One region of the Mesorhizobium sp. CNPSo 4689 genome, then DNA from elsewhere that is predicted to be linked to it. Evidence: predicted binding sites of a transcription regulator. Region 1 holds the regulator's gene; each other region holds the start of a gene.

Region 1 (5,897 bases):
ACCGACATTCCCATGGATACTATGGTCCGGGCGGCGGCTCATCCGCGCCGCGATATCGGCCTGAAAGCCCGCTACGCCGCCGAACGCCGCTTCCGCATCTATGGCGGGCTGGCGATTTCCGTCGGCCTGGCGTTCCTCGCCATCATGCTCATCACCATCGTCTCGAAGGGCTACACCGCCTTCTGGCAGACGACGGTGACGCTGCCGATCACCTTCGACGAGAAGCTGATCGATCCGTCCAACAAGCGCGCCACCGATCCGAGCGTGCTGATCAAGGCAAATTATCCCAAGCTCGCCGAACGCGCGCTGATCGCCAAGCTCGGCATCGATCCCAGCAACAAGCCGATGGTCATGAAGCTCAAGGGCTTCCTGTCGGAAGGCGCCCGCGTCCAGCTGCGCGACATCGTCGCCGCCGACCCGTCGGTCATCGGCACGACGCGCGACGTCAACATCCTCGCCGCCGCCAATCTCGACTCCGCCTTCAAGGGCCAGATCGACCTCAGTGTCGAGGAATCGCGCCGCAAGGTCTCGGACCAGCAGATCGCCTGGATGAACAAGCTCAAGGCCGACGGCGTGATGGCCGAGCATTTCAACACCGGCCTGTTCTCCTATGGCGCCTCCAGCCGCCCGGAAACGTCGGGCATGGGCGTGGCCATCATCGGCTCGTTCTACATGATGGTGATCGTGCTGCTTTTGGCGCTGCCGATCGGCGTCGCCGCCTCGATCTATCTTGAGGAATTCGCCAAGAAGAACCGCCTCACCGACCTGATCGAAGTCAACATCAACAATCTGGCGGCGGTGCCGTCGATCGTCTTCGGCCTGCTCGGACTTGCCGTGTTCATCAACTTCCTCGGCATGCCGCGCTCGGCCGCTTTCGTCGGCGGACTGGTGCTGACGCTGATGACACTGCCGACGATCATCATCGCGACGCGCGCTGCCCTTGCCGCTGTGCCGCCGTCGATCCGCTCGGCAGCGCTCGGCCTTGGGGCGTCCAAGATGCAGATGGTGTTCCATCACATCCTGCCGCTTGCCGCCCCCGGCATCCTTACCGGCACCATCATCGGTCTGGCGCGTGCGCTCGGTGAAACCGCGCCGCTGCTGCTGATCGGCATGGTGGCCTTCGTCGCCGATTATCCGACGACGCCTTTCGATCCGGCCACCGCGCTGCCGGTGCAGATCTACATGTGGGCGAACGAGGCCGAACGCGCCTTCGTCGAGCGTATGTCGGGCGCCATCATCATCCTGCTCGTCTTCCTCATGGCCATGAACATCACAGCGATCGTGCTGCGGCGCCGCTTCGAACGGCGCTGGTAAAAGAAGGTATCTGTATGAACATCATGACCGAACAGTCCCTCGAAAATGCAGTGGGCGACAAGATGAACGCCAAGTCGAACGAAGTGATCAAGATGCGCGGCGACAAGGTCGGCGTGTTCTATGGTGACAAGCAGGCGCTGTTCGACGTCAATCTCGACGTCCGCCTCAACCAGGTGACGGCGCTGATCGGCCCTTCGGGCTGCGGCAAGTCGACCTTCCTGCGCTGCCTCAACCGCATGAACGACACCATCGACTCGGCGCGGGTGACCGGCAAGATCACGCTGGACGAAGAGGACATCTACGACAAGAACATCGACGTCGTCGAACTGAGAGCCCGCGTCGGCATGGTGTTCCAGAAGCCCAATCCGTTCCCGAAGTCGATCTACGAGAACGTCGCCTACGGTCCGCGCATCCACGGGCTGGCCAAGCGCAAGGCCGACATGGACCAGATCGTCGAATCGAGCCTGAAGAAGGCGGCGATCTGGAACGAGGTGAAGGACCGTCTGCAAGAGCCCGGCACCGGCCTTTCCGGCGGCCAGCAGCAGCGCCTGTGCATCGCGCGCGCCATCGCCGTGTCGCCGGAAGTGATCCTGATGGACGAGCCCTGCTCGGCGCTCGACCCGATCGCCACAGCCCGCGTCGAGGAGCTGATCGACGAGCTGCGTCAAAACTACACGATCGTCATCGTCACGCACTCGATGCAGCAGGCGGCGCGTGTGTCGCAGCGCACGGCCATGTTCCACCTCGGCTATCTGGTCGAGGAGGGCGCCACCGACAAGATGTTCACCAACCCCGACGACAAGCGCACGCAGGACTACATCACCGGCCGGTTCGGCTGAGTGGTCCGGCGGCAACTTTCAGGCACGAGGACAGGATCATGGGTGAACATCATACCGTCGCCTCTTTCGACGAGGATCTCGGGCAGATCAGCAAGCTGATCTCCGACATGGGCGAACTGGCCGGCGCGATGGTCGGCGGGGCGACCAAGGCCCTTCTGAATTCCGACAATGCACTGGCACAGAGGGTGGTCTCCGACGACGCCATCATGGATGCGCGCCAGCGCGAGCTGGACGACCGCGCCATCACGCTGATCGCCAAGCGCCAGCCGATGGCCAACGATTTGCGCGCGGTGGTCGGTTCTATCCGCATGGCCGGCGATCTCGAGCGCATCGGCGACCTTGCCAAGAACATCGCCAAGCGCGTTGGCACCGTCGGCCTCAGCGTCACGCCGCGCGACCTGTCGCACTCCATCGATGTGATGGCGCAGTTGGTGCTGGTCCAGGTGCAAGGGGTGATCGAGGAATACGCCGCCGCAGACGCCGCGGCACTCGCCAAGCTTCGGAACGACGACGAGCGCATCGACGTCAAATACACCTCGGTGTTCCGTGAGCTGCTGACCTACATGATGGAAGATCCGCGCAACATCACGGCCTGCACGCATCTCTTGTTCTGCGCCAAGAATCTGGAGCGCATTGGCGACCATGTCACCAACATCGCCGAGAACGCCTACTATGTGCTGACAGGCTCGCAATTGCCAGCCAATCGTCCCAAGCAAGACGAGACAGCGATGTCCGCGCCGGCTGCATGACAGGGGTAACCGACTGATGATAGCGCCACGCATCATGGTGGTGGAGGACGAGGAGCCGCTGGGGGTGCTGCTCCGCTACAATCTGGAATCCGAAGGCTACCAGGTCGAGGTGGTGACGCGCGGCGACGAAGCCGAGATCCGCCTGCAGGAAAACGTTCCCGACCTGCTGGTGCTCGACTGGATGGTGCCGGCGGTTTCCGGAATCGAGCTTTGCCGGCGCCTCAGGATGCGGCCCGAGACCGAGCGGCTGCCGATCATCATGCTTACGGCGCGTGGCGAAGAGAGCGACCGCGTGCGCGGCCTCTCCACCGGCGCCGACGACTATCTGGTCAAGCCGTTCTCGACGCCGGAATTCATGGCCAGGGTCAAGGCGCTGCTGCGTCGCGCCAAGCCGGAAGTGCTGTCCAGCATGCTCAAGGTCGGCGACATCGTGCTCGACCGCGAGTCGCACCGGGTCTACCGCAAGAAGAGCGAGATCAGGCTCGGGCCGACCGAGTTCCGGCTGCTCGAATTCATGATGCGGCATCCGGGCCGGGTGTTCTCGCGCAGCCAGCTGCTCGACAATGTCTGGGGCGAGACGATCTATATCGACGAGCGAACGGTCGACGTGCATGTCGGCCGGCTGCGCAAGGCGGTCAACAATGGCCGCATGCCCGACGTCATCCGCACCATCCGCGGGGCAGGATACGCGATCCGGGAAGATTAGGTATGTGCTGATATTCAGGCCTGCGAACGGCGCGGCCTGGCCTCAACACATCTCAAGTCGCGATCAAGCCACGTTCTTTCCTGCCGAACCCGTTCGCTGCTGGACGCCCGGCGCGAAAATCTCCTGGTCGACGAAGCCAAGCGCGCGCATGGCGCAGCCCTCGCGGATCAGCGGCAACTCATTCGGCTCGGTGTCGAAGGAGATCGATTTCGAGTGCTGGCCGCCGGCGGTCTGGGCAATCGCCTCGCGCAGCGCCGGTTCGATCAGATCGAAAGCGGCGGCGCTGACGCCGACCATGGCGACGGGTGCGGGATCGATCAGCGCGAACAGGCTGCCAAGGCCGAAGCCGAGCGCCTCGCCCGCCTTGCGGTAGGCTTCGCGCTCCGGCCCGTCGCTCTCGCGCGCCCGGGCGGCGAGCGCGCGCATGTCGGCGTCGCCGACATCGGTCGGTTCGGCATCCTCACTCATCATCCTGGCGTTGCGCCAGATGGCATAGTTGCCGGCATAGGCTTCGACGCAGCCGCGCCGTCCGCAGCGGCAGAGCGCGCCGCCCGGCCGGTGGATCATGTGGCCGAACTCGCCGCCGGACGAATGAGTGCCGGTGAACAGTTCGCCCTTCAGCACCAGCCCCATGCCAATGCCGTGCGAGAGCAGGATGGCGATGAAATCGTCGCGGTAGCGTTCGGGATCGCGCCATTGCAGCGCCACCGCCATCATGTTGCAGTCGTTTTCCATGGTAGCGGGAATGCCGAACTCGCCTTCCAGAATGTCGGCAAAGGGGATGTCGGTCAGCGACGTGATCGGCGACCACAGCATGGCGCGGGCATGGGTGTCGGTGATGCCCTGGATGCCCATCGCGATGCGGGCGACGCTGCGGACATCGAGATCGGGATCCTCGAACCGGCGCCGGACTATCGCCGTGCATTCGCCGATCAGCTCGTCGCGCGGCATGGTCAGCGTGTCCAGGCGGCGTTGCTCTTCGGCAATGACCTGCCCGGCATAATCGATGACGGCGACGGAGAGGAAGTTGAGCGACAGCACCACGGTCATCACCGCGGTGGCTTCCGGATTGAGGCCGAGGCCGACCTGTGGCCGGCCGCGCTTCAGCGAAGCCGCTTCGCTGGGCTTGCTCTCGGTCAGGATGCCTTCCTGGATCAGGTCGGAGGAGATCGCCGAAATGGTCGAATGGCTGAGGCCAGTGGTCGCGGCGATCTCGGTCCGTGACGGCTGGCCAGCCCTGCGCACGGCCGAAATCACCATCGCCCGGTTGCGCCGGCGTAGATCGTCGTGGCGGATTCCAACCGACATGGCCTGCGTCTCCTCCCTGCCGCCGCCGCTTCGTGAACGTCGAAGGCCGTCGACGCGCTCACTGAATATTGGCAGAATCGGGAAGTCCTGTCATTTATTTATTCCGAGACCCGAAAAAAATTCGACGGCCGTCAAAAACCGTCAGAATCGATGTTGACAGCGCTTCGGCGTTGGATCAGTATTTTTTCGAGGCTCGAAAAAAAGAGAGCCTTGTGCCGGCCTTCGGGTCAGTTTGTCGCGCCGTGCGCGGCGCAGGGAGGATATCATGAAGAAATTTGCAGTCGCCATGCTGGCGGGTGTCGCCATGTCGCTGACGCTGGCGTCGGTCGCGCAGGCGAAGGACAAGGTCATCGGCGTGTCGTGGTCGAACTTCCAGGAAGAGCGCTGGAAGACCGATGAGGCGGCGATGAAGGCAGCGATCGAAGCCGCCGGCGACAAGTACATTTCCGCCGACGCACAGTCTAATCCCGGCAAGCAGCTGACCGACGTCGAAAGCCTGATCTCGCAAGGTGCGAATGCGCTGATCGTGCTGGCGCAGGACGCCTCGGCCATCGGGCCGGCGGTGCAGAAGGCGCTTGACGAGGGCATTCCGGTCGTCGGCTATGACCGCCTGATCGAGAACAAGGACGTGTTCTACCTGACCTTCGACAACAAGGAAGTCGGCCGCATGCAAGCCCGCGAAGTGTTCAAGGCGAAGCCCGAAGGCAACTACGTCTTCATCAAGGGTTCGGGTGCCGATCCGAACGCCGATTTCCTGTTCGCCGGCTCCATGGAAGTGCTGAAGGAAGCCATCGACGGCGGGAAGATCAAGAATGTCGGCGAGGCCTATACGGACGGCTGGCTGCCGGCCAATGCGCAGAAGAACATGGAACAGTTCCTGACCGCCAACGACAACAAGGTCGATGCGGTGGTGGCGGCCAATGACGGCACCGCCGGCGGCGTCGTTGCCGCGCTGACGGCGCAGGGATTGGCCGGAACCGT
Region 2 (5,897 bases), on a different contig from region 1:
GGATCTGGCCGTCGCGCAGCTGGACCCACTCGTTGGGTTGCGGCTCCTTGACCTTGACGATCATGTCCGACTTGGCGAACACGTCGGCCGCCGTCTTGGCGATTGTAGCGCCGGCGGCGCGGTAGGCGTTATCGTCGGCGCCGATACCGGCACCGGCGCCGGTCTCGACCAGCACTTCATGGCCATGCGCGACATATTCGCGGACCGAGCCCGGCGTCAGGCCGACGCGGTACTCGTGGTTCTTGATTTCCTTGGGGCAGCCGACGCGCATTTTCTTCTCCTGATCCGGCCCTTTTGAGGGCGCGTTCCCTGTATGAAGTGAGTGAACCACGAATCGTTGCGCAGGTGTTTGCGAATGCGCTTGCGCTGACCTGCGCGTTTCGATAATCGTTGCGCTAAATATCAGGATCTTCGAAGGAATCCCGAAGAATGCCGCTCGACAGGATTGATATCGCCATTCTGGAGACTTTGCAGAAGGATGGCCGGATACCCAACGCCGCGCTTGCCGAGAAGGTCGGCCTGTCGCAGTCGGCCTGTTCGCGGCGGCTGGACAATCTGGAGAAATCCGGAACCATCCGCGGCTACCACGCGCGGCTCTCCAATGCCGCACTGGGCCACCAGATGACGGCGATCGTGCATATATCGCTGTCGGGGCAATTCGAGAAGACGCTGTCGGATTTCGAAGCCGCGATCAAGCGCTGCCCGAACGTGCTTTCCTGCCACCTGATGTCAGGCGAGTACGACTACATCCTGCGCATCGCAGCCAAGGATCTCGTCGACTATGAGCGCATCCACAAGGAATGGCTGTCGGCCATGCCGCATGTGACGAAGATCAATTCATCCTTCGCCCTGCGCGAGATCGTCGACAGGACGACAGTGGGGCTGAGACCGGAAATGGCTTAGGCTGTATTGATATTCAGGTGATGCCGGCCTGCAAATGCTGGTTTCCTGCGCTTCCGGTGCTCACGTACTTTAAGTACGCTCCGCTCCGGTTCTCGGAAACCACCATTTTCGACTCGGCCTGACCTGAATCTCAACACATCCTAGCTAGCCTTGAAAGCCTCCGTCACCACCCGGTCCATCGGGATGTCATGCGGTTGCGGGTAGATGGTGGCGATGCGCTGCAGTTCGTAGCCGACGCCGATGACCAAAGGCTTGAACGGCATCGCGGCAAGCGTGCGGTCGAAGAAGCCGCCGCCGTAGCCCAGGCGATAGTTTTGGGGATCGATGCCGACGATCGGCGAGATGACGATGTCCGGCAGCACCGGATCGCCTTCGGCCGGGATCGGGATGTTCCAGACACCTTTCTCCAGCCGGTCGCCAGGGACATAGGCGCGAAAGACCAGCGGCTGTCCCTTCTCGATCACGACGGGCAGCGCCGTGCGGCCGCCGCGCTCGTTGATGGACGCCATCCATGGGCGCAAATCCGGCTCGCCGCGAAACGGCCAGTATAGGCTGACCAGACGGCCGGCAATGTCGCCGATCATGGCGTCGAGGCCTTCGGCGATGCGCTGCGACATCGCCATGCGTGTGTCTGCGGAAACCGCCAGCCGGGCCGCGATCAGCCGCTCGCGCTCGGCCTTGCGCCAGCGCCGCACATCGGTCCAGTCGGTGAGAGGAGCGCGGAATTCCGGATCGAGTTCGTGCATGAAGCAGGGCGGCGAGGAATACTGCGCCGGACCTTCGCCGTCACGATCGTTAGCCATGCTTCACTTCACTCCCCGTCATCCAGTCCGGTGAGGCTATACCCGGCATGAGCCGGCCGGCATGTGCATTCACGACATCGAGCGGCGGCTCCCGGGCAGGCTAGGCATTGTTGCAGTGCACAAAAATCCCTATATCCAAGCCGGTGAATTTACGCGCTCATGGGGGTGAATGAGATGAACGAAGCCAGCCATCATGTCGTCGTTGTCGGCGCGGGGTTCGGCGGCCTCGAATTCACCCGCGCGCTGTCAGGTGTGCCGGTGCGCCTCACCATGATCGACAAGCGCAACCACCATCTTTTCCAGCCCTTGCTCTATCAGGTGGCGACCACGGCGCTGGCGACTTCGGAGGTTGCCTGGCCGATCCGCCATCTCTTGCGCAAGCGCAAGGACGTGACGACGCTGCTCGCCAATGTCAGTGGCGTCGACCGCGCCGGCAAGCGCGTGATGCTCGACGACGGCAGCGCGGTCGCCTACGACACGCTGGTACTCGCCACCGGCGCCCGCCACGCCTATTTCGGCCATGACGAATGGGAGCCTTTTGCGCCTGGGCTGAAGACGCTCGAGGACGCAACCACCATTCGGCGGCGCATCCTTCTGGCCTTCGAGCAGGCCGAGCGGGAAACCGATCCGGAGAAGCGCAAGGCGTTTTTGACGCTGGCGATCGTCGGTGGCGGGCCGACCGGCGTGGAACTGGAACCGGCACCATTGCCGAGCTCGCGCGCGACACGCTGCGCGGCGAGTTCCGCAACATCGACACGCGCCAGACGCGCGTGGTGCTGATCGAGGCCGGCGACCGCATCCTTGCCAATTTCGCGCCTGAACTTTCCGACTATGCCAGGAAGGCGCTCGAGCGCCTTGGCGTCGAGGTGGAACTTGGCCGCGCGGTGACACGCTGCGACGCCGAGGGCGTCGTCTTCGGCGACACAGTCCTGCCGGCCCGGACAATCCTGTGGGCGGCAGGCGTTGCCGCTTCGCCGGTCGCCGAATGGCTGGGGGCGGCTGCGGACCGGGCGGGCAGGGTGCTCGTCGAGCCCGACCTGACGGTGCCGGGCAGCCCGGAGATCTTCGTCATCGGCGACGCAGCGCATGTGTTGCGGCCGGATGGTAAGCCGGTGCCGGGCGTGGCGCCGGCCGCCAAGCAGGCAGGCTGGCATGTCGCCGCGACGATCAAGGCACGGCTTGCCGGCAACGCGACGCCGCGGCCGTTCCGCTACAAGCATGACGGCGATCTGGCGACGATCGGCAAGCGTGCCGCGGCGATCGATTTCGGCTGGATCAAGCTTACCGGCCGGCCCGCCTGGTGGCTGTGGGGCATCGCCCACATCTATTTCCTGATCGGCTTTCGCAACCGGCTGGCGGTTTCGCTTAGCTGGCTATGGATTTATGCGACCGGCCAGCGCAGTGCGCGGCTGATCACCCAGGGCGACGACGACAAGGGCTGACCTTGCCTGGTGGGAAGGCCGTTTCATCCGCCCGTCACCTTTTGCTGATCGACTGGATTCCAGATGGACATAGGCGGATTTCGGGGCGAAGCTTTCGCTTCGGGGGTAGGGCTTGTCGCACTGTCGAAACAGGAAAAAACAATGTCCCAACTGCTTCACCCTGTCTCCCGCCGTTCGCTGTTGGCGGGCGCCGCCGCAACCGGGGCGCTGATCATGCTGCACCCGTTCTCAGCCCGCGCTCAGGCCAACCAGGCGCATCTCAGGATCATGGAGACGACCGACATCCATGTGAACGTGCTGCCCTATGATTACTACGCCGACAAAGCAAACGACACGATGGGCCTGTCACGCACGGCTTCTCTGATCGATGCCGTGCGCAAGGAAGCGGTCAACTCGATGCTGATCGACAATGGCGACCTGCTGCAGGGCAACCCGATGGGCGACTACATCGCCTATGAGAAGGGCATGCAGGACGGCGACCTGCATCCGATCATGAAAGGCATGAACCTGCTCGGTTACGAATGCTCGACGCTCGGCAACCACGAGTTCAACTACGGCCTGTCGTTCCTGGACAAAGTGCTGGCCGGCGCCAATTTCCCGTTCGTCTGCGCCAACCTGATCCGCGGCACCCAGCTCGCCACCAATCCGCGCGACGACAAGCTCTACCTCAAGCCGTACGTGATCCTCGACAGGAAGATCAAGGATGGCTCCGGCGCCGAACAGCCGATCAAGATCGGCATCATCGGCTTCGTGCCGCCGCAGATCATGGTCTGGGATCTGAAAAACCTCGAAGGCAACGTCAAGACGCGCGATATCGTCGACGCGGCCAGGGCCTGGGTGCCTGAAATCAAGGAGCAGGGCGCCGACATCGTGATTGCGCTTTCGCATTCCGGCATCGATGTCAAGCAAGGCGACATGATGGAAAACGCTTCCTTCTTCGTCGCCGGCGTCGAAGGTATCGACGCCGTGTTCACCGGCCACCAGCATCTCGTCTTCCCCGGCAAGAAGGACTTTCAATCGCTCGAGGCCGTCGACACCGAAAAGGGCACGCTGCAGGGCAAGCCTGCCGTGATGGGCGGGTTCTGGGGTTCGCATATGGGCCTGATCGATCTTTTGCTGGAGCGCGACGGCTCGAAATGGCGGGTCGTTTCGGCGACGTCGGAGGCGCGGCCGATCTACGAGCGGGTCGACAACAAGAACAAGGCGACAGTCAGCGACGACAAGCGCATCATCGCGGCGCTGGAGCAGGATCATGAGGCGACGCTCGCCTATGTGCGCCGTCCGGTCGGCAAGACGTCGGCGCCGCTCTATTCCTATTTCGCTTTAGTCGCCGACGATCCGTCGGTGCAGATCGTCAACCAGGCGCAGAGCTGGTATCTCAAGGACATATTGAAGAGCACGCAGTGGAAGGACGTGCCGTTGCTGTCGGCCGCGGCTCCCTTCAAGGCCGGTGGGCGCAGCGGCGCCGACTACTATACCGACGTTCCCGTGGGCGACATCGCCATCAAGAATGTCGCCGACCTCTATCTCTACCCGAACACCGTGCGAGCCGTCGAAATCACCGGCGCGCAAGTCAAGGAATGGCTGGAGATGTCGGCCGGCATCTTCAACCGGATCGAGGCGGGCAAAGCGGACGAGCCGCTGATCAATACCGATTTCCCGTCCTACAATTTCGACGTGATCGACGGCGTCAGCTACAAGATCGACCTGTCACAGCCGCCGAAATACGATGCCAAGGGTGGTCTGGCGAATGCCGGATCGAACCGCATCGTCGATCTGATGTTCGACGGCAAGCCAATTGATCCCGCAGCGAAATTCGTCGTTGCGACCAACAATTACCGCGCCGGCGGCGGTGGCAATTTCCCCGGCATCAATGCCTCGAAGATCATCTATGAGGCGCCGGACACCAACCGCGACGTGATCGTGCGCTACATCATCAGCGAAGGCACGATAAACCCATCCGCCGACGACAACTGGTCGTTCGCGCCGCTGACTGGAACCAGCGTCGTGTTCGAGACCGGACCCAAGGCGAAGGATTTTATCGCTGAAGTGAAGTCGCTGAAGATCGAGCCCGCAGCCGAGGGCGAGGCAGGTTTTGCCAAATACCGCATCGCACTTTGAAGCAGCGCTCAGCCGGCGGCCAGTCTAGGGCGAGCCGGTCGCGGGAGCGGTGACCGGTCCAGGGAACGCGGGCTCGATGGAAGCGCCCAGCGGATCGTTGGGAACGGTCAAGGCCGTCATCCCTTTTGGGTGATGGATCGCCGGGATGGACGATGTCGGCGTGTTGTTGATGAGGTCGCTGATTCCAGGTGTGAGGGTCGCGGTCGTGTTCGCACCCAACGGGTCGTTGGTGACTGTGGGGATGGATGATTTCGCCTGAGCTGCGGTTGCCGATATCACGGCAAGCAACAGCCCGGCGGCGGTCTGGGTTCGGTTCAAGGAAGCCTCCTGTTGCCAAGGATGCTCCGCGCTCGTTTGACATGATGCAGTGCCGAGCGGCGGACAGCAGGAAACGCCCGGCGTCCGATCGCGGTTTCATCACCTTCGCATGAGCAATCCGTGCTCATGCGACCACCGCCCTCCTAGAGCGGTTCACCGTTTCACGGAAACGCAGAACCGCTCTATCCTATTGTTTTAACGCAGTTCCGGACGGAAAACCGCTAACGCACTTTTCCTGGAATTGCTCTAGCCGCATCAGGCTTTGTAGACCACCTGGCGGACGTCGATGTAGCTGGCGCGGAAGCCGGCT
Region 3 (5,897 bases), on a different contig from region 1:
GGTAATGGTTCCCGCATTGCAGCGGCCTGGCAAGAAAACCCGGCCGTTACGGTAAAATTTGAATTAATATCGAAAGAGCGCCGGCAGCCTCCAATATGGCTTGCCCCTTGATTTTTGGCCGCCAAACCTCGATATCGGGCGCAAATCCAGACCATTCGAAAATGACGGGAAACGGCGATGAGCGACCAGGCAAAAGACGAACGCGCGCCCGAGGAAATCGAAGCCACTGAGGCGGCGGCGGGCGAACGTACCGAAGGCAGCGTCGACGGCGACTACGAAGCGCTTGTGCGGCTGCTGAAGGAAAACGAGGAACTGAAAGATCGGGCCCTTCGCGTTGCCGCTGAGATGGAGAACCTGCGCCGCCGCACCGCGCGCGACGTGCATGACGCGCGCACCTATGCGGTTGCCAATTTCGCTCGCGACATGCTGTCGGTGTCGGACAATCTGCGCCGCGCGCTCGATGCCGTCCCGGCCGAGGCCAAGGCCGCGGGCGACGCCGGTTTCAAGGCGCTGATCGAGGGCGTCGACCTCACCGAGCGCGCCATGCTGTCGGCACTGGAGCGGCATGGGGTGAAAAAGCTCGCGCCGGAAGGTGAGAAGTTCGACCCGAACTTCCATCAGGCGATGTTCGAGGTGCCCAATCCCGAGGTTCCCGCCGGCACCGTCGTCCAGGTGGTGCAGCCGGGCTATTCGATCGGCGAGCGCGTGCTCAGGCCGGCGATGGTCGGCGTCGCCAAGGGCGGCCCCAAGCAGGCGGCCGGCGAAGCACCGGTCGAGCCGGGACCGGTGAATGAGCAGGCGGAAAAGGACGCATGACCGGGGAATAGCGCGCTATTCGGCCGCCGCAACCACCATCAAAGCCGGAGGTATGATCGACGACGCCCCCGAAACCTGTCCGATTTCAGGGGCGATCAACCCAGTCGCCACTTCTGCTGTGCAGCGCTTGCCATGTCCTCAACCAAGCAGTTCGCACCCATAGCGCCTGACCACATCGGGAAATGTCTCCATGTCCGGCATTCCTTCGCCGTCCGGAGGAATGCGCCTGTCGTTGGCGGGCACACTGGTTGCCCTCAAAAGGTCCTCGAAACCACCGGGCGTGAAGAAAAACAGCATCCGGGCCGGCCCACGCTTGACCGTATAGCGGTGCGGCACATCGCGTGGCCCAAAGAGAAACGAACCGGGCCCAGCCATTATCTTCTTGCCGCCGATCTCGAACTCGATCTCGCCTTCCATCACCTGGAATGACTCGTCCTCGCGATGATGGACATGCAGCGGCGCCTCGCCTTCGTTCTCGAGCACTTCGATCAGCGTGAACTGGCCCGCCGTCTGGGCTGCCGTCGCCTTGATCACCGCCAGCGAGCCAAGCCACCAGCGCGCCTCTCCTTCTAGGGCGTGGCTGCAAAAGGCGCTGGGGATGCCCCTGTCAGCTTCACCGCCTGCCACTGCCGCGACAGAGTGGTAGCCGACCTTGAGCGAGGCGATGTTGACCATCGAGCAATAGTTTGTGATGCCGGGCAGCGTGGCCCAGACCTCTCGAGCCGCCTTTGCGCTGTCCATGTCCGCCCATTCAAATATCTCCGTCCAGCCTCCCGCGGATTTGAGGAGGCGACGATTGAGGAAACCCTTGAGCTTCCGCACCTCGTCATTCACTTCATCCCTGGTTTGCAAGAACATCTGCTCGGTGAATCCGGGCTTCAATGCAAATTCGGTGACTTCAACGACTTTCGTGTCCATGACTTCCTCCTTCGCAATCTGGCTTTCGCCCTTGTTTCGCCTCCTCATTCTCTTCGTTCAAGATGTGCTCGTCCGGCCCTTGCCCTTGAGCCAGCAGAGCGCCATTCCCGTTGCCGTTTCGGCGGCGAGATCCACCGTCATGCCGCGTATCCGCATCGCGCTGAACGTCGGAAAGTCGAACAGGAAGCTGATTGCCTGAACGACATCATCGCCGGGATCGTCCTTCGCCAGTGCCTCGCGCACGAAGCCGGCCACCATGTTCCGCAGATACTCTTCCCATTCCCGCATGGCCGGAAGCTCCCGCTCGCGCAGGTCGCTCTCGAGATGCCGTCCACCACGATGGTAGAAGGCGAATAGCGCGTTCGCGACCCGGCGTAACCGCTCTTTTGGGTCTGTCGCCCCGCCGATTATCTCGGTCACTGTTTCGGGCGACGGAGGACGCAGGCGCTCCATCAGCAATTCGCCGCAGGCAGGCACCAGGTCATCCAGGGTAGGAAAATGCTTGTAGACGGTGCCAACGGCGACATCGGCCTCCGTGGCGATGTCCTTCCAAGTCGTGCCAAAGATCCCGTTCTGGGTGTGCAGCTTGATTGTCGCTTCGAGAATCCGCTGCCGCGTCTTGGCGAAGGCGACAGTCCGGGAACCCATGCTGTAGCGGCGAGGAGACATAGTCGCTCACTCGAAAAATTTGAATGAACTATTCAATCATTTAATTTGCCTAAGGTCAATCCAGTTTCGTGGGGGCCACTCGCTATTCCCCGCTCACTATTTCATTATTCACCCATGAACCCGATCGACCTTCTCGACTATGCTGGCGTCGCCGTCTTTGCGGCGAGCGGGGCACTTGCGGCCTCGCGCAAGCAACTCGACATTATCGGCTTCCTGTTCCTGGCCAGCGTCACCGCCATCGGCGGAGGCACGTTTCGCGACGTCATCCTCAACCTGCCGGTGTTCTGGGTCGGCAACTCCAGTTATGTGCTGATCTGCATGGTGGTCGCGGTGCTGGTCTTCTTCAGCGCACACCGGGTGGAATCGCGCTGGAAACTGCTGCTTTGGCTCGACGCCATCGGCCTTGCCGCCTTTTCGGTGATGGGCGCGGCCAAGGGTCTGGCGATTACCGGGTCGCCGGTCGTCTCCGTTGTCACCGGCGTGCTGACGGCCACTTTCGGCGGCATCCTGCGCGATCTGCTGGCCGGCGAGCCGTCGGTGCTCCTGAGGCCGGAGATCTACGTCACGGCCGCCCTTGCGGGTGCCACGCTGTTTACACTCGGCGATCTTGCCCGGCTGCCGCCACTGGCATCCGGCCTGGCGGGCTTTGCCGCGGCGTTCCTGGTGCGCGGCGGCGCGCTCAAATTCGGTTGGACCTTTCCGTCCTACAAGAGCCGGCCCGGCCGGAGGCCAGAAGACATCCCCTGAAAATCAGGATGCTGAGCGAGATGCCTGCCACGCCTTGAGCAGCGCCTTCGGCGCTTGCGCCATAAAAGTGCGTTCGAGCCGGTGACGCAATTCGTCGGGTGCAATCACATGCACCCTGACGAGGATCGCCGGCCAACCCTTGTAGTGATCGGTCTCGAAATAGATTTCCGGTGCTGCTTCGAGCAGCATCTCCTTCTCGTCGAGCGGACACATCAGCACAACGGTGTCGGCATCCTTTACCCTGGCCAGCAGCTTCTTGCCGACCTTCAGCGCCGGCGTGCCATAGGATGTGCTTTCGATGACGTCCGGCAGGTCGCGCGCGGCAAGCCGCAATGTCTGCAAAGCACCGGAAAGATCGTTGCCCAACGTCTCAGGCGGCGAAGCGCTGGGCTTCCCCGCCATAGTAGTTGACGTAGCGGGCGCCGATCTCCTTGACCGGCATGACCACGAACACGTCGACGGTCGAGAATTCGTGATCGATGACGCAGCCGTCGCCGATGCGGGCGCCGACGCGCAAATAGCCCTTGACCAGCGGCGGCATCGCCGCGATCGCCGCCTTGGCGTTGATTGCCTCGATCGGCATCAGGTCCATCGAGCAGTAGCGGCCGGCGACTGCCCGGACATCCCAGGCCGAGTCGGTGCGGCAGTGATGGGCAAGATAGGTGAGCGCCTCGGCATGCGCCGCCGGCACGACGCCATGGAACGAGGCGCAGCCGGTCATCACGCCGATGCCGTAATGGTTGATATATGCCCAGATGCCTTGCCACAGCGCCTCGATGGTGCGCTTGGAGCGATATTGCGGCAGGACGCAGGAGCGGCCGAGTTCGAGGAAGCGCTGGCCGGGGTGGCGGGCGATCAGCTTGGTCAGTTCGAACTCGCCTTCGGAATAGAAGCCGCCGGCCGTCGCCGCGATTTCCTGCCGCAGCAGCCGGTAGGTGCCGACGATGCGGCGGTGCTCGGGGCCGGCAAGCGAAGTGTCGAGGACGAGCAGATGATCGCAGAGCGGGTCGAAACGGTCGGCGTCGCGACGATCCTGCGCCTGGAACAGATCCTTCCTGGCTCCAAGCTCGTCATAGAATACCCGGTAGCGCACTTCCTGCGCGGCGGCGATTTCGGCCGCATTGCGGGCCAACCGCACTTCGAGATTGCCGATACGGCCCAGAGGTGCCCCAGTTGCGACGGCATCGGCGGTCCGCGCGGCGAGCATGGCGCCGCCGGCGTTCGGCCGAGTGTCACATTCAGGCATAACTGTATGCACGAGTGATTCTCCTTCGAGCCATCCCTCTTGGCACGGGGATACGGTGTAGGTGCAACAGGATTGTGACAGTACCGTGATACGGCGCGACGGGCAATACTTCGTCGGCTGGCGAATACGGTCAACCGGCTACGTTTACGTGATGAGAGACAGCCGATGCGGGCGTCAGGCCGCGACCTGACCCTCGACGGCGTGGACCAGGGCGTCGGGGTCGAGAGGCTTGGTGACGAAGCCGCTGGCGCCGTGGGCGAGCACCGCGTGACGGGTCTTTTCCTGGCTATCGGCCGACAGCACCATGATCGGAACCGGCGGCACGGCCATCTCTTCTTCATGGCGGCGGATGGCGGCTATCGCGTCCAGCCCGTCCATGACCGGCATATGCAGGTCCATCAGCACCACGTCGAAGCGGTGCTTGAGCCCGGCATCGGTGATGGCCTCGACGGCTGCCTTGCCGTTGCCGACCACCTTGACGCGGTGCCCGGCCTTGAGAAGCGTGGCGCGGGCAAGCATGGCGTTGATGTCGTTGTCTTCGGCGATCAGCACCGACAGGCCGTGCTCGCGGCGGCCAGCGCCGGCACGCACGGGCGGGGCGCCGTGCTTGTCCGATTTCGGCTGGGGCAGGACCGGCGCATGGCTGGTCAACAGCACGCGCAGCAGCGTCTCGCCGCGCACCGGCCTGGCCAGGAAGGTGGCATAGCCATTGGCGCGGAACTCGCCAAGCATGCCGCGATCGGTCGGCGCGATCAGCGTGATCGCCTCGCAATCGGCAAAGCCGTTCTGGCGCAAGCGCTTGAGCAGGCGTCCATCGCTGTTTTCCATCGCCGCATCGACCAGCAGCACGTCGCAGCCGGCGGCGAAAGGTGTCGCTTGGGCAAGCGTCGTCGCCAGATCGACCGCGCCGCCATGGGCGCGGATGGTGCGGGCGATGGCGTCCGCCTCGATGGCGTTCTTCGAAACGATCACGGCACGGCGGCCGGCCAGGATGCTCTGCCGGTTCTGCGGCGGCTCGGTTGCCGCAGTGGCGGGGAGCTCGAAGACGAATTCGGATCCCTCGCCAAGCCGGCTCGACACCAAGATCGAGCCACCCATGGCATTGACCAGGCGCCTTGAGATGGCGAGGCCGAGGCCGGCGCCGCCATGCACCCGGGTCGAGGTGCCGTCGGACTGCTCGAACTCCTCGAAGATGCGTTCCATGTCCTCCTCGCGCAGGCCGGGACCGGTGTCGGTGACGGTGAAACAGATACGGTCGGTGGTCTCGGTGCGCGCCCGCGCCACGCTCACCAGCACGCCGCCGGTGTCGGTGAATTTGATGGCGTTGCCGATGAGGTTGAGCAGCACCTGGCGCACCCGGCCGGGATCGGCGGTGATCATCTGCGGCACGTCGAGCTCGACATAGCAGCCAAGCCCGATGTTCTTGCCGAAGGCGCGCGCCGCCATGAGTTCGATGATGTTGTCGGCGATCTCGCGCAGCGATGTCGGCTGCGGTTCCGGG
Region 4 (5,897 bases), on a different contig from region 1:
CGCGCGTATCCTTCGACGTCGGCATGCGCCAGCTCGGCGGCGAAACCATCATGCTGACCGGCACCGAGATGCAGCTCGGCCGTTCCGAGACCATCGCCGACACGGCCAAGGTTCTGTCGCGCTATGTCGACGCCATCATGATCCGCACCACATCGCATGAGCGGCTGCTCGAACTGACCGAGAACGCCACCGTTCCAGTCATCAATGGGCTGACCGACGACACCCATCCCTGCCAGCTGATGGCCGACATCATGACCTTCGAGGAGCATCGCGGTCCGGTCGCCGGCAAGACCATCGCCTGGACCGGCGACGGCAACAACGTGCTGCATTCGCTGCTCGAAGCCTCCGCACGCTTCCGCTTCAACCTCAATGTCGCGGTGCCGGAAGGCAGCGAGCCCGACGAAAAGCATGTCGACTGGTCGAAGGCCAATGGCGGCAAGCTGACCTTCACCCGGTCGCCCGAGGAAGCCGTCGATCAGGCCGATTGCATCGTCACCGACTGCTGGGTGTCGATGGGTCAGGAGCACCGTGCCCGTGGCCACAACGTCTTCCTGCCCTATCAGGTCAATGCGGCGCTCATGGCCAAGGCGAAGCCCGACGCGCTGTTCATGCACTGCCTGCCGGCGCATCGCGGCGAGGAGGTCACCGACGAGGTGATCGACGGGCCGCATTCGGTGGTGTTCGACGAAGCCGAGAACCGGCTGCACGCCCAGAAGGCGGTTTTGGCCTGGTGCCTGGGCGCTTGATCTCCGGAGGTGTGATGCCTATCTGCGGGCCATCACGCAAATTGAGCGCGTTTCGGTGCATGTGCCCCTCCGGGCCGCATGGCCGCGCGCCGGAGCTTTGTCATGTTGGAAACCCGTCAAGTGACTGAACACCACCCTCAACTCGGCGAATTCGGCTATGCCGGCGACGATCACGTCGTGCCGTTCGAGGTCGCCCCGCTCGACGTGCGCGGCCGGACCGTCCAGCTCGGGCCGATGCTCGACGCCATCCTTGGACGCCACGAATATCCCGAGCCGGTCGCCCGCCTGCTGGCGGAAGCCTGCGTGCTGACGGTGCTGTTCGGCACCTCGCTCAAATTCGAGGGCAAGTTCATCCTGCAGACCCGCACCGACGGGCCGGTCGACATGCTGGTGGCGGATTTTTCGACGCCATCCGCGTTGCGGGCCTATGCACGCTTCGACCCCGACCGGCTCGAGGCGCTGACGGCTGCCGGCGAAATCTCGCAACAGACGCTGCTCGGCAACGGCGTGCTGGCGCTGACCATCGATCAGGGCGCGCACACGCAGCGCTATCAGGGCATCGTCCAGCTCGACGGCGAGACGCTGGAAGAGGCCGCGCGCACCTATTTCCGCCAGTCGGAGCAGATCCCGACCGATCTCAGGCTTTCGGTTGCCAAGCTGGTGACGCCGGGCATCGGTGGTCCCCGCGAGCAATGGCGCGCCGGCGGTCTGTTGGCGCAATTCCTGCCGCAGTCGCCGGAGCGCATGCGCGTGCCGGACATTTCCGGCGGCGACGGCGATCCGCGCGACGAGGTCCATGACCCGGTCGATAATTCCTGGCAGGAGCTGCTGGCCCTGCTCGGCACCATCGAGCCGACCGAGCTTATCGATCCGACGGTCGGCGCCGAGCGGCTGCTTTACCGGCTGTTCCACGAGCATGGCGTACGTGTCTTCGGCGGCGTGCCGGTGGCCGACCAGTGCTCCTGCTCGCGCGAGAAGATCCGCGGCATCCTCGAAGGCTTCTCGGCGCAGGAGATCAAGGACAGCACCGAGGATGGCGGCATCCATGTCGCCTGCGAGTTCTGCTCGACGCAGTACGACTTCGACCCGGCGGAATTCGCGGCGGCTCAGTGACGTAACTCCTTCTCCCCGTCACTATACGGGGAGAAGGTGCCGGGCAGGCGGATGAGGGGCGGCGCGAACTTTAGACCGCTTGCTCCCTTAATTCACCGTCCTGCGCGTGCCCGGCAGATCCAGCGAAAACGCCGGGATGGCGATGTCGAACGTCTCGCCCCGCTTGTTGCGCATCGTGTAATGGCCGACCATGATGCCGGACGGCGTCGAGAGCGGGCAGCCGGACGTATATTGGTAGCTGTCGCCGGGGTTGAGTTCGGGCTGATCGCCGACGACGCCGGCGCCGCGTACCTCCTCGACCCGGCCAGTGCCATCGGTGATGTGCCAATAGCGCGACATCAGCTGCACGAACTCGTCCGACTGGTTGTCGATGGTCACGTGGTAGCCCCAGACATAGCGGTTCTCCGACGGATCCGAGCGATCCTCGAGATAGAACGGCCTGACCTGCACTTCGATGTTGCGCGTAATGGCGCGGTACATGAGCTACTCCAAACAGTCCTGGCGGAAGTCTCGGTGCACTCTTTGACTAGGTCAACGGAGCGCGGCGCCTGTCTCTTCCGTCTTTGTGCGCACCTGCCGCCAAACAATGTCATTTGAGTGACACATGACAATGATGGTGTGCACGGACCGTGCCGGGCGACTCAAGCGCTCTGTCGACCTGTTCAAAACGGCCATCTTCCGGCCGGCTTTTCCGGAGTGACCAGATCTCGATGGAACTGATCGTCATCGCCGCCGCCGTGCTTTCGACAGCCCTCATTCTTTCAAATCTCGCCGGCATCCTGCTTGCGGCCTTCAGGCTGAAGCGGCCGCGCACGCTTGCGCGGCCCCCCGGCAAGGCGCCGCCGGTGTCGATCGTCATCCCCTCGCGCGGCGTCGAGCCGTTCACCGAAGAAACGCTTCAGCGCGCCTTCTCGCTCGACTGGCCGCGCTACGAGCTGATCTTCTGCGTCGCCCACGCCGACGATCCGGTGGTCAAGCTGATAAACAGGGCGATCGTCCGATTTTCGAAGGTGCCGGCCCGGCTGCTGGTCGGTGACGACCGCATCAGCGCCAATCCCAAGCTCAACAATTGCGTCAAGGGTTGGGAAGCGGCGCGCCACCACTGGGTCATCCTTGCCGATTCCAACGTGCTGATGCCCAGGGACTATATCCAGCACTTGATGGCGGCGTGGCGGCCCGACACCGGCCTTGTCTGCTCGACCCCGGTCGGCTCGCGGCCGGACGGCTTCTGGGCCGAGGTCGAATGCGCCTTCCTCAACACGCTGCAGGCGCGCTGGCAGTATACCGGCGAGGCGCTCGGCCTCGGCTTCGCCCAGGGCAAGAGCATGCTGTGGAAGAAGCCTGTGCTCGACGCCAATGGCGGCATCCGCGCGCTGGCCGCCGAGATCGCCGAGGACGCCGCCGCGACCAAGCTGGTCAACGGGCTGGGGCTGCGCGTCAATCTTGTCGCTTCGCCTTTCGAGCAGCCTCTGGGTGAGCGCCGTCTCGGCGAAATCTGGTCGCGCCAGGCCCGTTGGGCGCGCCTGCGCCGCGTCACCTTTCCGCTGTTCTTCGCTCCCGAAATCCTGACCGGCGTGGCCGTGCCATTGGTGCTGGCGCTGGTCGCGGCCGCCGGTGCCGGCATCAGTCTGCCGCTCACCGCGCTCTGCGTCCTGGCGCTCGCCTATGTGCCGGAATGCGCGTTGGCCTGGGCCAAGGGCTGGTACCTGTCGCCGCGCATCATCCCGGCGATGATGGTGCGCGACGTGATGCTGCCGGCGATCTGGGCGCGCGGCTGGCTCGGCGGCGCCGTCGACTGGCGCGGCAATGCGATGACCATCCGCACCAAGGCGATGACCGAACTGGAAGAGGGCGCCTGAGCAACGCTCAGGCGTTTGTCCAAATCGCAGTCTGAACCCTTTACTTGGCTGATTTGAGCGCCTGCTCGACATCGGCGAGCAGATCGTCCGCATCCTCAAGTCCGACCGAAAGCCTCAGCGTGCCCGGGCCGATGCCGAGTTCGGCGCGCGCCTCGTCGCTGAGGTTCTTGTGCGTCGTCGTCGCCGGATGGGTTATCAGGCTCTTGGCGTCGCCGAGATTGTTGGAGATCAGCACGATGTCCAAAGCGTTCTGGAAGGCGAACGCCGCCTGCTTGCCGCCCTTGACGTCGAGGCAGATCAGCGTCGAGCCGCCCGTCATCTGCTTCCTGACGATATCGGCCTGCGGGTGGTCGGCCCGGCCCGGATAGATGACGCGGGCGATTTCCGGGCGTTCGGCGAGGAAGTCGGCGATCTTGCCGGCGCTTTCCGTCTGCTGGCGCACCCGCAGCGGCAGCGTCTCCAGCCCCTTGAGCAGCGTCCAAGCGTTGAAGGGCGACAGGCTGGGGCCGGTGTGGCGGAAATAGTCGTGCAAATTCTCGTCGATCCACTTCTTGTCCGACAGGATGACGCCGCCGAGGCAGCGGCCCTGGCCGTCAATATGCTTGGTCGCCGAATAGACGACGATGTGGGCGCCGAGCTGCAGCGGCTTCTGCTGCAAGGGCGTGGCGAAGACGTTGTCGACGATCAGCCTGGCGCCGATCGAATTGGCGAGCGCAGCGGCGGCGGCGATGTCGACCACTTCCAGCGTCGGGTTGGTCGGGCTTTCGAGGAAGAAAAGTTTGGTGTTCGGCTTGACCGCCCTTTCCCAGTTGGCGATGTCGGTGCCGTCGACCAGCGTCGCCTCGATGCCGTATTTCGGCGCCAGCGTCTCGACCACCCAGCGGCAGGAGCCGAACAAGGCACGCGCCGCCACGATATGGTCGCCGGCCCTGGCGCTGCACAGAAGGGCTGCCGTCACCGCCGCCATGCCGGAGGCGGTGGCGCGCGCGTCCTCCGCACCTTCCAGCGCGCACATGCGCTTTTCGAACATGTCGACGGTCGGATTGGCATAGCGCGAATAAATGAAGCCGGGTTCCTCGCCCTTAAAGCGGGCTTCCGCGGCCTGTGCCGTCTCGTAGACATAGCCCTGGGTAAGGTACATCGCCTCGGAGGTCTCACCGAAGCCGGAACGCAAGGTCCCGCCATGCACGAGTGCCGTCTGAGGTTTCCAGTCGCGCTTCTTGGTCATTGCTCTGTCCCAAACACAAAAAACCGGCCGCGAAAGTCGCAACCGGTCCATACGGCCTTGCGGCCAACGGTCCTTTAGCGACTTGTTTAACGTGGCTGCAAGCCGACCGGCCAAATCACCACGGGATAACGACCCTTTAGACCCGCACCGCGCTTGCGTCAATTGCCGGCTTGATTAAGAGGTTTGTACCAGCGGTGTTGCAGCGGAGCCAGCCTTTGCGGCGAACAGGCATTCTTCCCGATCAGGACATTTCCGCGCTCTTCCAGTCAGGCGCGCTGAAGTCGCCGCGCGCTCTCGACGCGGACCAGATCCAGCCGGCCAGCCTCGATCTCAGGCTCGGCGATAAGGCCTGGCGCGTGCGCGCCTCCTTCCTACCCGGCCCCGATCATCAGGTCGCCGACAAGCTCGCGCGGCTGCAGCTGCACGAGATCAGCCTCACCGAGGGCGCGGTGCTGGAAACAGGCTGCGTCTACATCGTGCCGCTGCTGGAAAGCCTGGCGCTGCCGTCGGACATTTCTGCTTCCGCCAATCCGAAGAGCTCGACCGGACGGCTCGATATCTTCACCCGCGTGATGACCGATCGCGGCCACGAGTTCGACAAGATCGCCGCCGGCTATCATGGTCCGCTCTATCTCGAGGTCAGTCCGCGCACCTTTCCGATCGTCGTACGCGCCGGCTCGCGGCTGTCGCAGATCCGTTTCCGCACCGGCAACGCGCTGCTGTCGGAAAGCGAATTGCGCGACCTGCATCATGCCGAGATGCTGGTGGCCACCGAGCCGCCCAACATTTCCGGCGGCGGCATTGCACTGTCGATCGATCTCGATGGCGACAAGGACGGGTTGGTCGGCTATCGCGGCAAGCACCACACCGGCCTGATCGATGTCGACAAGCGTGCCGCGCAGGACGTCGTCGATTTCTGGGAGCCGCTCTACAAGAGCGGCGCCGGCGAAC

Evidence for each region. Region 1 encodes PhoB, which activates phosphate uptake and scavenging genes when phosphate is short. Its sites were predicted from a motif close to TGTCATNNANCTGTCAT; they were not measured.
Region 2: a site for PhoB is predicted at 3,170-3,186, ahead of AC04SI_RS23260 (bifunctional 2',3'-cyclic-nucleotide 2'-phosphodiesterase/3'-nucleotidase). Genes of this name have one in related genera too.
Region 3: a site for PhoB is predicted at 4,460-4,476, ahead of olsB (l-ornithine N(alpha)-acyltransferase). Genes of this name have one in related genera too.
Region 4: a site for PhoB is predicted at 2,447-2,463, ahead of AC04SI_RS02600 (ceramide glucosyltransferase). Genes of this name have one in related genera too.

The regions. Positions count from the first base shown of each region.
Region 1 is NZ_JBWLUZ010000003.1:457,031-462,927, forward strand. It holds gene pstA (phosphate ABC transporter permease PstA) at 1-1,314, shown strand, start outside; gene pstC (phosphate ABC transporter permease subunit PstC) at 1-1, shown strand, start outside; gene pstB (phosphate ABC transporter ATP-binding protein PstB) at 1,329-2,153, shown strand; gene phoU (phosphate signaling complex protein PhoU) at 2,192-2,902, shown strand; gene phoB (phosphate regulon transcriptional regulator PhoB) at 2,919-3,608, shown strand; gene AC04SI_RS07345 (ROK family protein) at 3,672-4,916, opposite strand; gene xylF (D-xylose ABC transporter substrate-binding protein) at 5,182-5,897, shown strand, end outside.
Region 2 is NZ_JBWLUZ010000022.1:38,796-44,692, reverse strand. It holds gene ald (alanine dehydrogenase) at 1-271, opposite strand, end outside; gene AC04SI_RS23275 (Lrp/AsnC family transcriptional regulator) at 430-903, shown strand; gene AC04SI_RS23270 (5-formyltetrahydrofolate cyclo-ligase) at 1,044-1,706, opposite strand; partial or broken gene AC04SI_RS23265 (NAD(P)/FAD-dependent oxidoreductase) at 1,881-3,148, shown strand; gene AC04SI_RS23260 (bifunctional 2',3'-cyclic-nucleotide 2'-phosphodiesterase/3'-nucleotidase) at 3,290-5,269, shown strand; gene AC04SI_RS23255 (hypothetical protein) at 5,294-5,587, opposite strand; gene AC04SI_RS23250 (class I SAM-dependent methyltransferase) at 5,843-5,897, opposite strand, start outside.
Region 3 is NZ_JBWLUZ010000004.1:436,947-442,843, reverse strand. It holds gene grpE (nucleotide exchange factor GrpE) at 178-816, shown strand; gene AC04SI_RS09770 (cupin domain-containing protein) at 955-1,734, opposite strand; gene AC04SI_RS09765 (TetR/AcrR family transcriptional regulator) at 1,792-2,403, opposite strand; gene AC04SI_RS09760 (trimeric intracellular cation channel family protein) at 2,518-3,150, shown strand; gene AC04SI_RS09755 (MmcQ/YjbR family DNA-binding protein) at 3,154-3,552, opposite strand; gene olsB (l-ornithine N(alpha)-acyltransferase) at 3,521-4,396, opposite strand; gene AC04SI_RS09745 (response regulator) at 4,571-5,897, opposite strand, start outside.
Region 4 is NZ_JBWLUZ010000001.1:563,811-569,707, forward strand. It holds gene argF (ornithine carbamoyltransferase) at 1-746, shown strand, start outside; gene AC04SI_RS02590 (Hsp33 family molecular chaperone) at 825-1,859, shown strand; gene apaG (Co2+/Mg2+ efflux protein ApaG) at 1,947-2,339, opposite strand; gene AC04SI_RS02600 (ceramide glucosyltransferase) at 2,570-3,718, shown strand; gene AC04SI_RS02605 (O-succinylhomoserine sulfhydrylase) at 3,759-4,946, opposite strand; SAM riboswitch at 5,001-5,078, opposite strand; gene AC04SI_RS02610 (2'-deoxycytidine 5'-triphosphate deaminase) at 5,162-5,897, shown strand, end outside.